Regions from separate parts of the Rhizobium sp. AP16 genome, predicted to be linked through region 1. Evidence: predicted binding sites of a transcription regulator. Region 1 holds the regulator's gene; the other holds the start of a gene.
The links. The regulator LexA, encoded in region 1, represses DNA repair genes until DNA is damaged. The targets are predictions, from matches to a motif close to TGTTCNNNNTGTGTTCNG.
Positions count from the first base shown of each region.

Region 2: PMI03_RS20330 (UvrD-helicase domain-containing protein) is a predicted target of LexA. The motif match lies at 3,660-3,677, and genes of this name have one in related genera.

Region 1 is NZ_AJVM01000027.1:36,636-42,548, forward strand. It holds gene PMI03_RS12075 (ComEC/Rec2 family competence protein) at 1-1,612, shown strand, start outside; gene lexA (transcriptional repressor LexA) at 1,593-2,315, opposite strand; gene PMI03_RS12085 (VOC family protein) at 2,720-3,607, shown strand; gene kdsA (3-deoxy-8-phosphooctulonate synthase) at 3,604-4,443, shown strand; gene eno (phosphopyruvate hydratase) at 4,594-5,868, shown strand.
Region 2 is NZ_AJVM01000065.1:458,599-464,511, reverse strand. It holds gene PMI03_RS20335 (type I restriction endonuclease) at 44-1,120, shown strand; gene PMI03_RS20330 (UvrD-helicase domain-containing protein) at 1,121-3,607, opposite strand; gene PMI03_RS20325 (efflux RND transporter periplasmic adaptor subunit) at 3,968-5,125, shown strand; gene PMI03_RS20320 (efflux RND transporter permease subunit) at 5,122-5,913, shown strand, end outside.

The DNA of each region.
Region 1 (5,913 bases):
CCGGATCAGAAGGACGCTGCCCGGCGATACCGGCGCCTTTGCCGCGGCCCTTGTCACCGATGAGAGACGGGCAATTTCCGAGGCAACGACCGAAGCACTGCGGACTGCGGGCCTTACGCACATCATCGCCATTTCAGGCCTGAATATGGCGTTGTCGGCCGGCATCTTCTATGTCGGCCTGCGTTATGTTCTCAGCCTGTTTTTCGGCGTTGCGCAGGCTTGGCCGACAAAGAAGATTGCAGCCTTTGGCGCGCTGGTGACGGTGACCGCCTATTACCTCATTTCCGGTTTCGGCGTTTCGGCCGAACGCGCTTTCATCATGATGGCAATCATGCTGATTGCCGTGCTGTTCGACCGGCCATCCATCAGCCTTCGAAACGTCGCGCTGTCGGCGATCATCATTCTCGTTCTGTCGCCGTCGCAAGTGCTCGGACCAAGTTTCCAGATGTCCTATGCGGCGACCCTAGCATTGGTGTCCGGTTATACGCTCTGGACGCGGCGTCGACATCGGGAAACCGTTTTCTCCCGCTTCCGGATATTGCGGCCGTTGTTCTTCATCTCGCGCTTTTTCGGCGGCATAGCGTCGACGTCGTTTCTAGGCGGCGCATCGACGGCTATTTTCTCGATCGAGCATTTTCACCGGTTGGCGACATATGGGCTCGCCGCCAATCTCGCGGCCATGCCGATCGTCTCCTTCATCGTCATGCCATTCGGCATGGCGGCGATGCTGCTGATGCCATTCGGCCTGGATGCTCCATTCTGGCAGGTCACCGGCAAGGGACTGGAGCTCGTCATCGGTATCGCCACGACGGTCGCCGCCTGGGGCGGCGATATTCCTTTTGGACGACAGCCGGCCTGGATGTTCCCGGCTGTTATTGCCGGCTTCCTGTTGATGACATTGCTGCGAACACGGCTGCGACATGCTGGTGCGCTCGTAATCATCGGTTCCGTCGCAGCCGTCGCGCTCGGCCCGGATGTCAGAAAGCCTGACCTGATGATTTCCGAGGATGGGACGTTGGTCGCGCTGCTACGAGACGGCGCCTTGGCGACCAATCGCGAAAAGCCGCCCAGTTTCATCTTCGATCAATGGAAAGGAGCATTGTCGATGACGGACCAAAAACCGCCGATGATACTCGCATCCGACAGCCAGCTACCCAAAATCAGTAAGTCGGATACCCGTCGCCGTTTGAGCTCTGAGGAACGGAATGCCGTCCGTAAGTCAATGGAGGCGGCATTGGACAATGCGGGGCAGGGCGGCTTTGTCTGTCAGAAGCAGGCATGGTGCGTCGCGATGCTGGACAATGGCGACATACTCGTCACCATCGAGAATGCCGCCTATCTTGGCCCGGCCTGTGACACAGGCAATATTGTGGTCATCCCCGTTCGGCTGCGGCTCGATCGTTGCCGCTCGGGGGCAATGCTTTTCACAGGAGCTAATCTCCGGCGGTCCGGATCCATCGAAATGGATCTCGGCACCGACAGGCCGATCGCCACGACCGCTTTTGATACCCTGGCGCGGCCATGGAATTTGCATCGCGCCTATGATTGGCGAACGGGCGCATTCGGTGCACCGATTGTGCCCCTGTCACCTGTCAGTGATAGCGGCGGATGAGGCCGACGAGCTTGCCCTGCACCTTGACGCGATCCGGCCCAAAAATGCGGGTCTCATAGGCGGGGTTAGCCGCTTCGAGTGCGATCGAGGCGCCCTTGCGGCGGAAGCGCTTCAATGTTGCTTCCTCATCGTCGACCAGGGCGACGACAATATCGCCGGGATTGGCGGTGGTGCTGTTGCGGATGATGACAGTGTCGCCATCGAAGATACCGGCATCGATCATCGAGTCGCCCTTGACCTCGAGCGCGTAATGCTCGCCGGAGCCAAGCATGTCGGCGGGGACGGTGATATCGTGGGTGTTGTTCTGAATGGCCGAGATCGGAACACCGGCAGCAATGCGGCCCATGACCGGCACGGAAACGGCGCTGTTGTTCTCGTCGTTCGCCGGCTTGGCGGGGGCGGGGGGCTGTACGGGCTGGGGCTTGCCCAGGCTGCCCTCGATGACGCTTGGCGAGAAGCCGCGGCGCGGCTGCAGGCTCGGACTATAGGCTTCCGGCAGCTTGATGACCTCAAGCGCTCGAGCCCGATTCGGCAGACGGCGGATGAAACCGCGCTCTTCCAAAGCGGTGATCAAGCGATGAATGCCCGACTTGGACGCAAGGTCCAGCGCATCCTTCATTTCATCGAAAGAAGGTGGAACGCCGGACTCCTTCATCCGTTCGTGAATGAAGAGAAGCAGTTCCTGCTGCTTGCGTGTCAACATCGTATTTGAACCCCAGAATCGTGAAGGTGTCGTGAAACAAATCCAGAACGGACACTATATGTTCCATATGTGTTCCGCAAGTCCCTAATTTTCGATGAATGTTTTGCCGGCGCATTAAATAAAGGAGAACATAACAAGTCCCGAGTGAGCGAAACCGCGGAGTATTTCAGCGCTGATCAATGAAACATATGCGGAAATCGACCAAGAGCGATTCTGCGGGAATAGGAGCCGGCTATCTTTGCATGATCACTGAAACCCGGAGCAATTCCGGCTTCCGCGCAGTTGCAAAGCATTCGACAACGCGCCCTCCCATTTGCGATCTGGCTGGTTTTAAACACTGCGTTTTCATCTTGAATTGAGCGTCGGAAGAGCGCAAACCTGCGGCATGCACCAAGGGGGAAACCATGGTTTCATCGCCGCATCCGCTGGATCATCTCGTTCTGCCGACGGTCAATATTGCCATGGCGCGGGAGCGGCTGGGCAAGCTCGGTTTTACCGTCGCTGCCGATGCCCGCCATCCCTTCGGCACCGAGAATGCCTGCGTGTTCTTTTCCGACAAGACCTATCTGGAGCCCCTGGGCGTCGCGTCGCAGGAGCAATACGAAAGGAGCATCGAGGAAGGCAATGTTTTCGTCGCTCGCGACCAGGCCTATCGTTTTCGTATCGGCGAGGAAGGGTTTTCGGCCATCGTTCTCGGCACGAAGGATGCCGCCGCCGATGACAAGCGATTCCTGGCCAACGCCATGTCGGCCGGGCGCATGCTGAATTTCGAACGGCCGATGCGTATGCCGGATGGCTCTGAAACGATCGCCGGCTTCCGTCTCGCTTTCGCGGCCGATCTGCGCTCGCCGGATTTCTATGCTTTCTGCGCCCAGCGCATCAACCCTTTGCCGGCTGATCGCAGCGCCCTGGAGCGGCATGCCAATGGTGTGACCGGCATTGCGCGGGTCGCCCTGTCGACGCCGAAGCCGGCCGTGTTCCGGGGCTTCTTTGAACGGATTGCCGACGGATCAAAGATATCGGAGCATTCCTTTGGGCTGACGATCGAGACGGCGAACGCCAGGATCGAGGTCTTGACCCCGCAAGGCATGGAAGCCTTTTACGATTTTCCGGTACCAACGGTCGATCCCGGCCTTCGGGCGCGCGCAATCCTTTTCAAGACACGCGATCTTTCCGTGACATCGTCGCATTTGGCTGCTAACGGCGTCACATACACGCGTAAGAACAATCGTATTCTGGCAAAGCCCGCCCCTGGACAGGGCGCGTTGTTCGCCTTCGAGGAGATAGCATGAGCACCAATTCCGAAGTGATCGTCGGCGAGGGCGCATCCAAGGTTCTGTTTTCCAACACCGCCAAGCTGTCGCTGATTGCCGGCCCTTGCCAGATGGAAAGCCGCGATCATGCCTTCATGGTTGCCGGCGTTCTGAAGGAGCTCTGCGGTAAGCTCGGCATCGGCCTTGTCTACAAGTCTTCCTATGACAAGGCGAACCGTACGTCGCTCTCCGGCAAGCGCGGCATCGGCCTGGAAAAGGCCATGGAAGTCTTTGCCGATCTGAAGAAGGAATATGGCTTTCCGGTCCTGTCCGACATTCACACCGAGGAGCAGTGCGCTGTCGTTGCCAAGACGGTAGACATCCTGCAGATCCCGGCCTTCCTGTCGCGCCAGACCGACCTTCTCGTTGCCGCTGCCAAGACCGGCCGCGTCGTCAACGTCAAGAAGGGTCAGTTCCTGGCGCCCTGGGACATGAAGAACGTGCTGGCCAAGCTGAACGACAGCGGCAATCCGAATATCATGCTCTGCGAGCGTGGCGCCTCCTTCGGCTACAACACGCTGGTCTCCGACATGCGTTCGCTGCCGATCATGGCGGCCATGGGCGCGCCGGTGATTTTCGATGCGACTCATTCCGTGCAGCAGCCGGGCGGGCAGGGCGGTTCGACCGGCGGCGACCGCCGATTCGTCGAGACGCTGGCACGCGCCGCCGTCGCCGTCGGCGTTGCCGGCGTTTTCGTCGAGACGCATGAAGATCCGGACAACGCACCGTCCGATGGTCCAAACATGGTCTATCTGAAGGACATGCCGCAGCTTCTGGAAAAGCTGCTGGCCTTCGACGCCATCGCCAAGGCTTGAGACTTTAAGCGGCATTCAACAGGCTGACATGAACTTGCTATACGCGGCCTGTTGGAGCGCCAGATCGAGGTGCGGAGCGGCATTGTAATTTCCGCGACTTCGATTAAGACGATTTCAATCGATTTATAACCCAGCGAGCAGGAAGCTATCATGACCGCAATCACCGACATTATCGCCCGCGAGATTCTCGACAGCCGTGGCAATCCGACTGTTGAAGTCGATGTCTACCTCGAAGATGGCAGCTTGGGCCGCGCAGCGGTTCCGTCGGGTGCCTCGACCGGCGCGCATGAAGCCGTCGAGCTTCGTGACGGCGGCAAGCGCTATCACGGCAAGGGTGTCGAAAAGGCCGTCGAAGCCGTCAATACCGAGATTTTCGACGCGATCGGCGGCATGGACGCTGAAAACCAGATCCAGATCGACGACATCATGATCGAGCTTGACGGCACGCCGAACAAGTCGCGCATCGGCGCCAACGCCATTCTCGGTGTATCGCTTGCCGTTGCCAAGGCTGCCGCCCAGAGCGCAAACCTGCCGCTCTACCGCTATGTCGGCGGCGCTCACGCCCGTCTGCTGCCGGTTCCGATGATGAACATCATCAACGGCGGCGCCCATGCCGACAATCCGATCGATTTCCAGGAATTCATGATCCTGCCGATCGGCGCAGACACCTTCCGCGACGCCGTGCGTATTGGCTCGGAAATCTTCCACGTCCTCAAGAAGGAACTGGCGTCTCAGGGCCACAACACCAATGTCGGTGACGAAGGCGGCTTTGCACCTGGTCTCTCCAGCGCTCCTGCTGCCCTCGACTTCATCATGAAGTCGATCGAAAAGGCCGGCTACAAGCCAGGCGAAGAGGTTGCTCTTGGCCTCGATTGCGCTTCGACCGAGTTCTTCAAGGACGGAAAATACGTGCTGGAAGGCGAAGGCCGCACGCTGGAACCCGGCGCCATGGCTGAATATCTTGCCGAACTCGCTGCCAAGTACCCGATCGTTTCGATCGAAGACGGCATGGCTGAAGACGATTGGGAAGGCTGGAAGGCGCTCACCGATCTGATCGGCAAGAAGACGCAGCTCGTCGGCGACGATCTGTTCGTCACCAATTCGGCTCGTCTGCGCGACGGCATCCGTATGGGTGTTGCCAACTCGATCCTCGTCAAGGTCAACCAGATCGGCACGCTGACGGAAACGCTCGACGCTGTCGAAACCGCGCACAAGGCCAACTACACGGCCGTCATGTCGCACCGTTCCGGCGAAACCGAAGACTCGACCATCGCCGATCTCGCAGTTGCCACCAACTGCGGTCAGATCAAGACCGGCTCGTTGTCGCGCTCCGATCGTCTTGCCAAGTACAACCAGCTGATCCGCATCGAAGAAGGCCTTGGCCCGCAGGCAAAATATGCCGGCAGCTCCATTCTTCGTGGCTAATTAGGCTTGAGCTCGGACAATGATCCGGGCCACCTTGAAAGCCCA
Region 2 (5,913 bases), on a different contig from region 1:
AATGTAATATTGTTTGGGCTGGGGATCAAATCGAGGGGCCGCCATGTCATTCAAGGAAGAGGTTGCTGAACTATCGAAGCGCGCAGTCTCTGCGCAAAATATAGCTCTGACGGAAGAGGCGACCAAGAACGCTCTTGTTATGCCATTTCTGCGAACGCTCGGTTTTGATGTGTTCGATCCAACGCAGATCGTGCCGGAATTTGTTGCTGATGTAGGATTGAAGAAGGGCGAAAAGGTCGATTACGCTGTAAAGATCAACGACAAGATCGAATTTATTCTTGAGGCGAAAGCAGTTAGTGCGAATCTTTCGCAAGCTCAATATAGCCAACTGTATCGGTATTTTTCGACGACGGATTGCTCGATTGCTATCCTTACAAATGGCATTCAAATCTGGTTTTTTACCGATCTTGACGCGCCCAATAAGCTCGATAGCAATCCATTCTTTAAGTTTGATCTTTTCGACTACGACGACAACGATCTGAAAGAACTCGAAAAATTCCATAAAGAAAAATTCTCGATTGATGATATCAAGAGCTCGGCCAGTACCCTCAAGCGGATGAAGGCGACGATTAGTTGTATCGAAGCGCAATTTAATGATCCCGATGACGAGTTCGTTCGCCTGATCTCCAAGGAAATATATGATGGCAAGCTCACCGCTGGTGTCGTTGCCGAGTTCAAGCCGATCATTAAACGTGCGTTTGAAGATCTGGTTCGTCAAAAAATTCAAAAACGGTTGAGCGCCGCGTTCAATGAGAACGTGAACATTCCGACGATAAAGGATGTAGATTCGGTCACTCAGATCAACGATGACGGGGACGGCATCGAGACGACTCAAGAAGAGATCGATGGCTTTAATATCGTAAGAGCTATCGCCGCCGAACTAGCGGATGTATCGCGAATTGTTATGCGTGATCAGAAATCATATTGCGGCATCAATTTCGATGACAATAACCGCAAGCCGATCGTCAGGCTCCATTTTAATTCCAAGACCAAGTTCCTAACGATCTTCGACGCCGAAAAGGCGGGGTCTCGGTTTGATATCACGCAGACCGCAGACATCTTTAAGGCCAAAGCGCAAATTCAGGGTGTGATACAGTCTTACGTTGCCAACGGTTCCTGATCACACCCGCTCCACAAACCCATCCAAGACCCTTTTCTGCCCCGCGCGATCGAATTCGATCGTCAGCTTGTTCCCCTCGACGTCCGAGACATTGCCGTTGCCGAACTTGATGTGGAACACGCGGTCGCCGACGAAGAATTTTGAGGGTTCGGAGGAGGTGGATTTGGCGATGAGTTCGCCGTCGATGGTACGGGTTTTGGGGCCGCTTTCGCCGTAGCCGATACGTTCCACCGCATGGCCGGAGCGGGAGCCCCAGTTGTCGCGGGTGGCGTCGGTCTTGTTTGCCTGGGCGCGTTTCCAGCCGGGGGTGGAATAGGAATTGGCGAAGGGCTCGGTCTTGTCGAAGCGAGACTGGCCATAGCCGCCGCGGCCGTAACCGCCGTAGGATTGCTCCACTTCCGCGACTTCGACATGGGTGACCGGCAGTTCGTCGAGGAAGCGTGACGGAATGGTCGATTGCCATAACCCGTGGATGCGGCGGTTGGAGACGAACCAGATGTGGCAGCGGCGCTTGGCGCGGGTGAGGCCGACATAGGCGAGGCGGCGTTCTTCCTCCAGCCCGGCGCGGCCGCTCTCGTCGAGCGAGCGCTGGTGCGGAAACAGGCCTTCCTCCCAGCCGGGCAGGAACACGGTTTCGAATTCGAGGCCCTTGGCGGAGTGCAGCGTCATGATCGAGACGGCATCGAGATTTTCGTTCTGCTCGACGTCCATGACGAGGGAGACGTGTTCGAGGAAACCACGCATGGATTCGAAGCTGTCCATCGAGCGGATGAGTTCCTTCAGGTTTTCCAGCCGTCCGGGCGCTTCCGCCGATTTGTCGTTCTTCCACATGTCGGTATAGCCGGACTCTTCGAGAATCTGCTCGGCGAGTTCGGTGTGTGGCGTGTTTTCGAGCAGGCCCTGCCAACGGCGGAAGGACTGCACGACGTCGAACAAAGCCTTGCGCGGCTTCGGCTTCATCTCGTCGGTCTCGATAATGTCGGCTGACGCCGCCAGCATCGGGATGTCGCGGGCGCGGGCGTAGTCGTGCAGGGCGCGGACAGTGGTGTCGCCGAGGCCACGCTTCGGCGTGTTGACGATGCGCTCGAAGGCGAGATCGTCGGCCGGCTGGCAGACCAGGCGGAAATAGGCCATGGCGTCGCGGATTTCGAGGCGCTCGTAGAAGCGCGGGCCGCCGACGACGCGATAGTTCAGGCCGAGCGTGACGAAACGGTCTTCGAATTCGCGCATCTGGAAAGAGGCGCGCACCAGGATCGCCATGTCGTTCAGTCTGTGCTTAACGCCGCTGGAATTGCCGCGCTGAAGCTGCTCGATCTCCTCGCCGATGGCGCGGGCTTCCTCCTCGGAATCCCAGGAAGCGTGCACCTGCACTTTGATGTCGTCGGGATCGGTGCGATCGGTGAACAGCGTCTTGCCGAGGCGGCCTTCATTATGGTTGATCAGATGGGCCGCAGCGCCGAGAATGTGCTCGGTGGAGCGATAGTTGCGCTCCAGCTTGATCACCTTGGCGCCGGGAAAATCCTTTTCGAAGCGCAGGATATTGTCCACTTCCGCGCCGCGCCAGCCATAGATCGACTGGTCGTCGTCGCCGACGCAGCAGACATTCTGCAACTCACCCTTCGGCCGCTGTGCCAGCAGGCGCAGCCACATATATTGCGCCGTGTTGGTGTCCTGATACTCGTCGACGAGAATGTAGCGGAAGCGCTGGTGATAGTCTTTCAGGACATCCGGATTCTGCCGGAACATGTTGATCGGATGCAGCAAAAGATCGCCGAAGTCGCAAGCGTTGAGCGTCTTCAGACGAGCCTGATAGGCGAAATAGAGTTCACGCCCCTTACCGTTGGCGAAGGCGCGGGCGTCGCCCTCGGGAATATCGGCGGGGCTGAGGCCCTTGTTCTTCCAGGTGTCGATCATCCCGGCGAATTGCTTGGCCGGCCAGCGCTTGTCGTCCAGGCCCTCGGCCTGGATCAGCTGCTTAATCAGCCGGATGACATCGTCGGTGTCGAGAATGGTGAAGCTGGAGGAGAGGCCGACCAGCTCGGCATGGCGGCGCAGCAGTTTGACGCCGATCGAATGGAAGGTGCCGAGCCAGGGCATGCCCTCGACCGCGCCGCCAACGAGCAGCGCGACGCGTTCCTTCATCTCTCGGGCGGCCTTGTTGGTAAAGGTGACGGCGAGGATCTGGCTGGGGAAGGCGCGGTTGGTGGAGAGGATATGGGCGATACGGGTCGTCAGCACCCGCGTCTTGCCGGTGCCGGCGCCGGCGAGCACGAGAACCGGCCCGTCCAGCGTCTCGACCGCCTCCGTCTGTTCCGGATTGAGGCCGGTGAGATAGTCGGGCCGCCGGCCGCCGTCGCGCGCCGCCATGGCGCGGGCCGCAATGCCGCCGCCTACACTGGCAGGGCTGGGCGCTGGGGCGGCCCGGCGCGGAACCAGGTGTTCCGGCTCCTCGTCGAAGAAGGGAATGTCGTCATGTCCGATGGTCATGCGGCTCAATGTAATGATTCTGCCCTGAAAGGCAAAAGAAACGGCCTGGAAATAGAACAAAAAGTGCACATTCACCGGTGTATGAAGGTCATAAAGAGGCTATTTTCGTGCCTGAACCGGGATGCGGGGATGCGAATGAAATGCCTCGTTGTCTCCGCCAAAATTACAACTTTGTCATAATGCGCAGCAAAGCTTGCCGCATATGTTCAAAAAAACGATAGTGCAACAAATCGGGCACAATCCTGCGTTATATCGCCGCTTGCCTGATGCTTGGCCTCAGTCAGTGCGCCTGACGCGGCGAGGCATATTAAACTGACGACGCGATTTCATCGCCTCTGACACAATGAGCCGGAGACGTACATGACCGCCTGGAAGCAGCTTTCCTTGTCTTTTCTCCTGCTAGCGGCGGGCATTGTCGCGGTCGTGGCGTTCGTGCCCGGCACGGCGGGATTACTGCGGGCAGTTGGCGTCCCTGAAGCCGTTGTGGCGACGGTTGCGCCTGGCAAGGGTACCAAGGGTGAGAAGGCAGCGAATGGCGGTGCGCGGCGTGGCGTGGATACGCCCTTGGTGGTGACCGAGGCCGTGGTCAGCGGCGTGGTCAATGATCGACTGAGCGCCATCGGTACCGGCGATGCCATCCGTTCCGTCGTCGTCATGCCGCAGGCAACGGGCACGATACGCGAAATCCTCATCAAGTCCGGCAATCATGTGAAGCAGGGCCAGGTGCTGGCCCGCCTCGATGATGACGAACAGATCATCGCTCGCGGCCAGGCAGAGGTGGCGTTGAAGAGCGCTGTCGAGAAATCGCAGCTCTATCACACCATCAAATCCAGCGTGTCGCGCATGGATGTCTTCGACTCGGAGATCGCCGAGCAGGGCGCAAAATTGGCGCTGCAATCGGCCGAACTGGCGCTGAAGCGTCGGGATATCGTCGCGCCGATTGACGGCATCGTCGGTATCGTTCCGGTCGTCATCGGCGACAACGTCACGACGACGACCAGCATCGTTACGCTCGACGACCGTTCGGAAGTGCTGGTCGATTACTGGGTGCCGGAGCGGTTCGCCAATACGGTCAAGGTCGATCAGCCGGTCGAGGCGACGTCGGTGGCGCGGCCGGGACGGTTGTTCTCCGGCGTGGTCGAGGCGGTCGACAACCGCGTCGATGGCGCCAGCCGTACCTTGCGGATTCGCGCCCGCATCGACAATGCCACGGACGAGCTGCGCGCCGGCATGTCCTTCAATGTCGGCATGCGCTTTGCCGGGGAAACCTATCCCTCCGTCGATCCGCTGTCGGTGCAGTGGGATGGCGAAGGCTCCTACGTTTGGCGCGTCGTCGACGGCAAGTCGACCAAGGTGCGTGTCAGTGTCGTGCAGCGCAATCCGGATGCGGTGCTGGTTCAGGCCGATCTCAAGGATGGCGACCGGATCGTCACCGAGGGGTTGCAGCGCGTGACCGAGGGCGGCGCCGTGCGCTTTGCCCGCGAAGTCGCCGAGGCCACGGAGGCCGTCACGCAATGATGGGGCACGGCAACGATACCGGCGATGGGGCCGGGACAGGCACTGGTTCCGGCAAGCAGGCTTTTACCGCGCTTTTCGTGCGCCGGCCGATCCTGGCGCTGGTCTTCAACACGCTGATGGTCGTTGCCGGCCTTGCCGCCTATTTTGGCGTCGAGGTGCGTGAATTGCCCGATGTCGACCGTCCGGTGGTGACCGTGCGAACCATGTTCGACGGCGCTGCGCCGCAGACGGTGGATCAGGAGCTGACCAAGGTTATCGAAGGCGCGGTTGCCCGCGTCAGTGGTCTGAAATCGGTCTCGTCCAGCTCCTCCTTCGGCCAGAGCCGGGTAACGCTCGAATTTTCCGACGCCATTGATCTCTCCGTTGCCGCCAACGATGTTCGCGATGCGATTGGCCGCATCACCGAGCAGCTGCCCGACGAGGCGGACGCACCGCAGATCGTCAAGGCGGATTCGGATTCGCAGCCGATCATGCGCCTTGCCGTCACCTCCAATACACTGACCATGGACGACCTGACGCAGCTCGTCGACAATGAGATCACCGATCGGCTGGCTTCTGTCGATGGCGTTGCCGATGTCGAGCTTTATGGCGATCAGGAGAAAGTCTTTCGTATCGATGTCGATCAGGGAGCGCTTGCCGGGCGAGGGTTGACGATCGGCGACCTGACGACGGCGCTGGCAACGGCGGCGCTCGATGTGCCGGCCGGATCGTTGAAGAGCAATCGGCAGGATATCGTCGTGCGCGCCACGGCCGCGTTGCAGACGCCCGAGGACTTTTCGCGACTGATC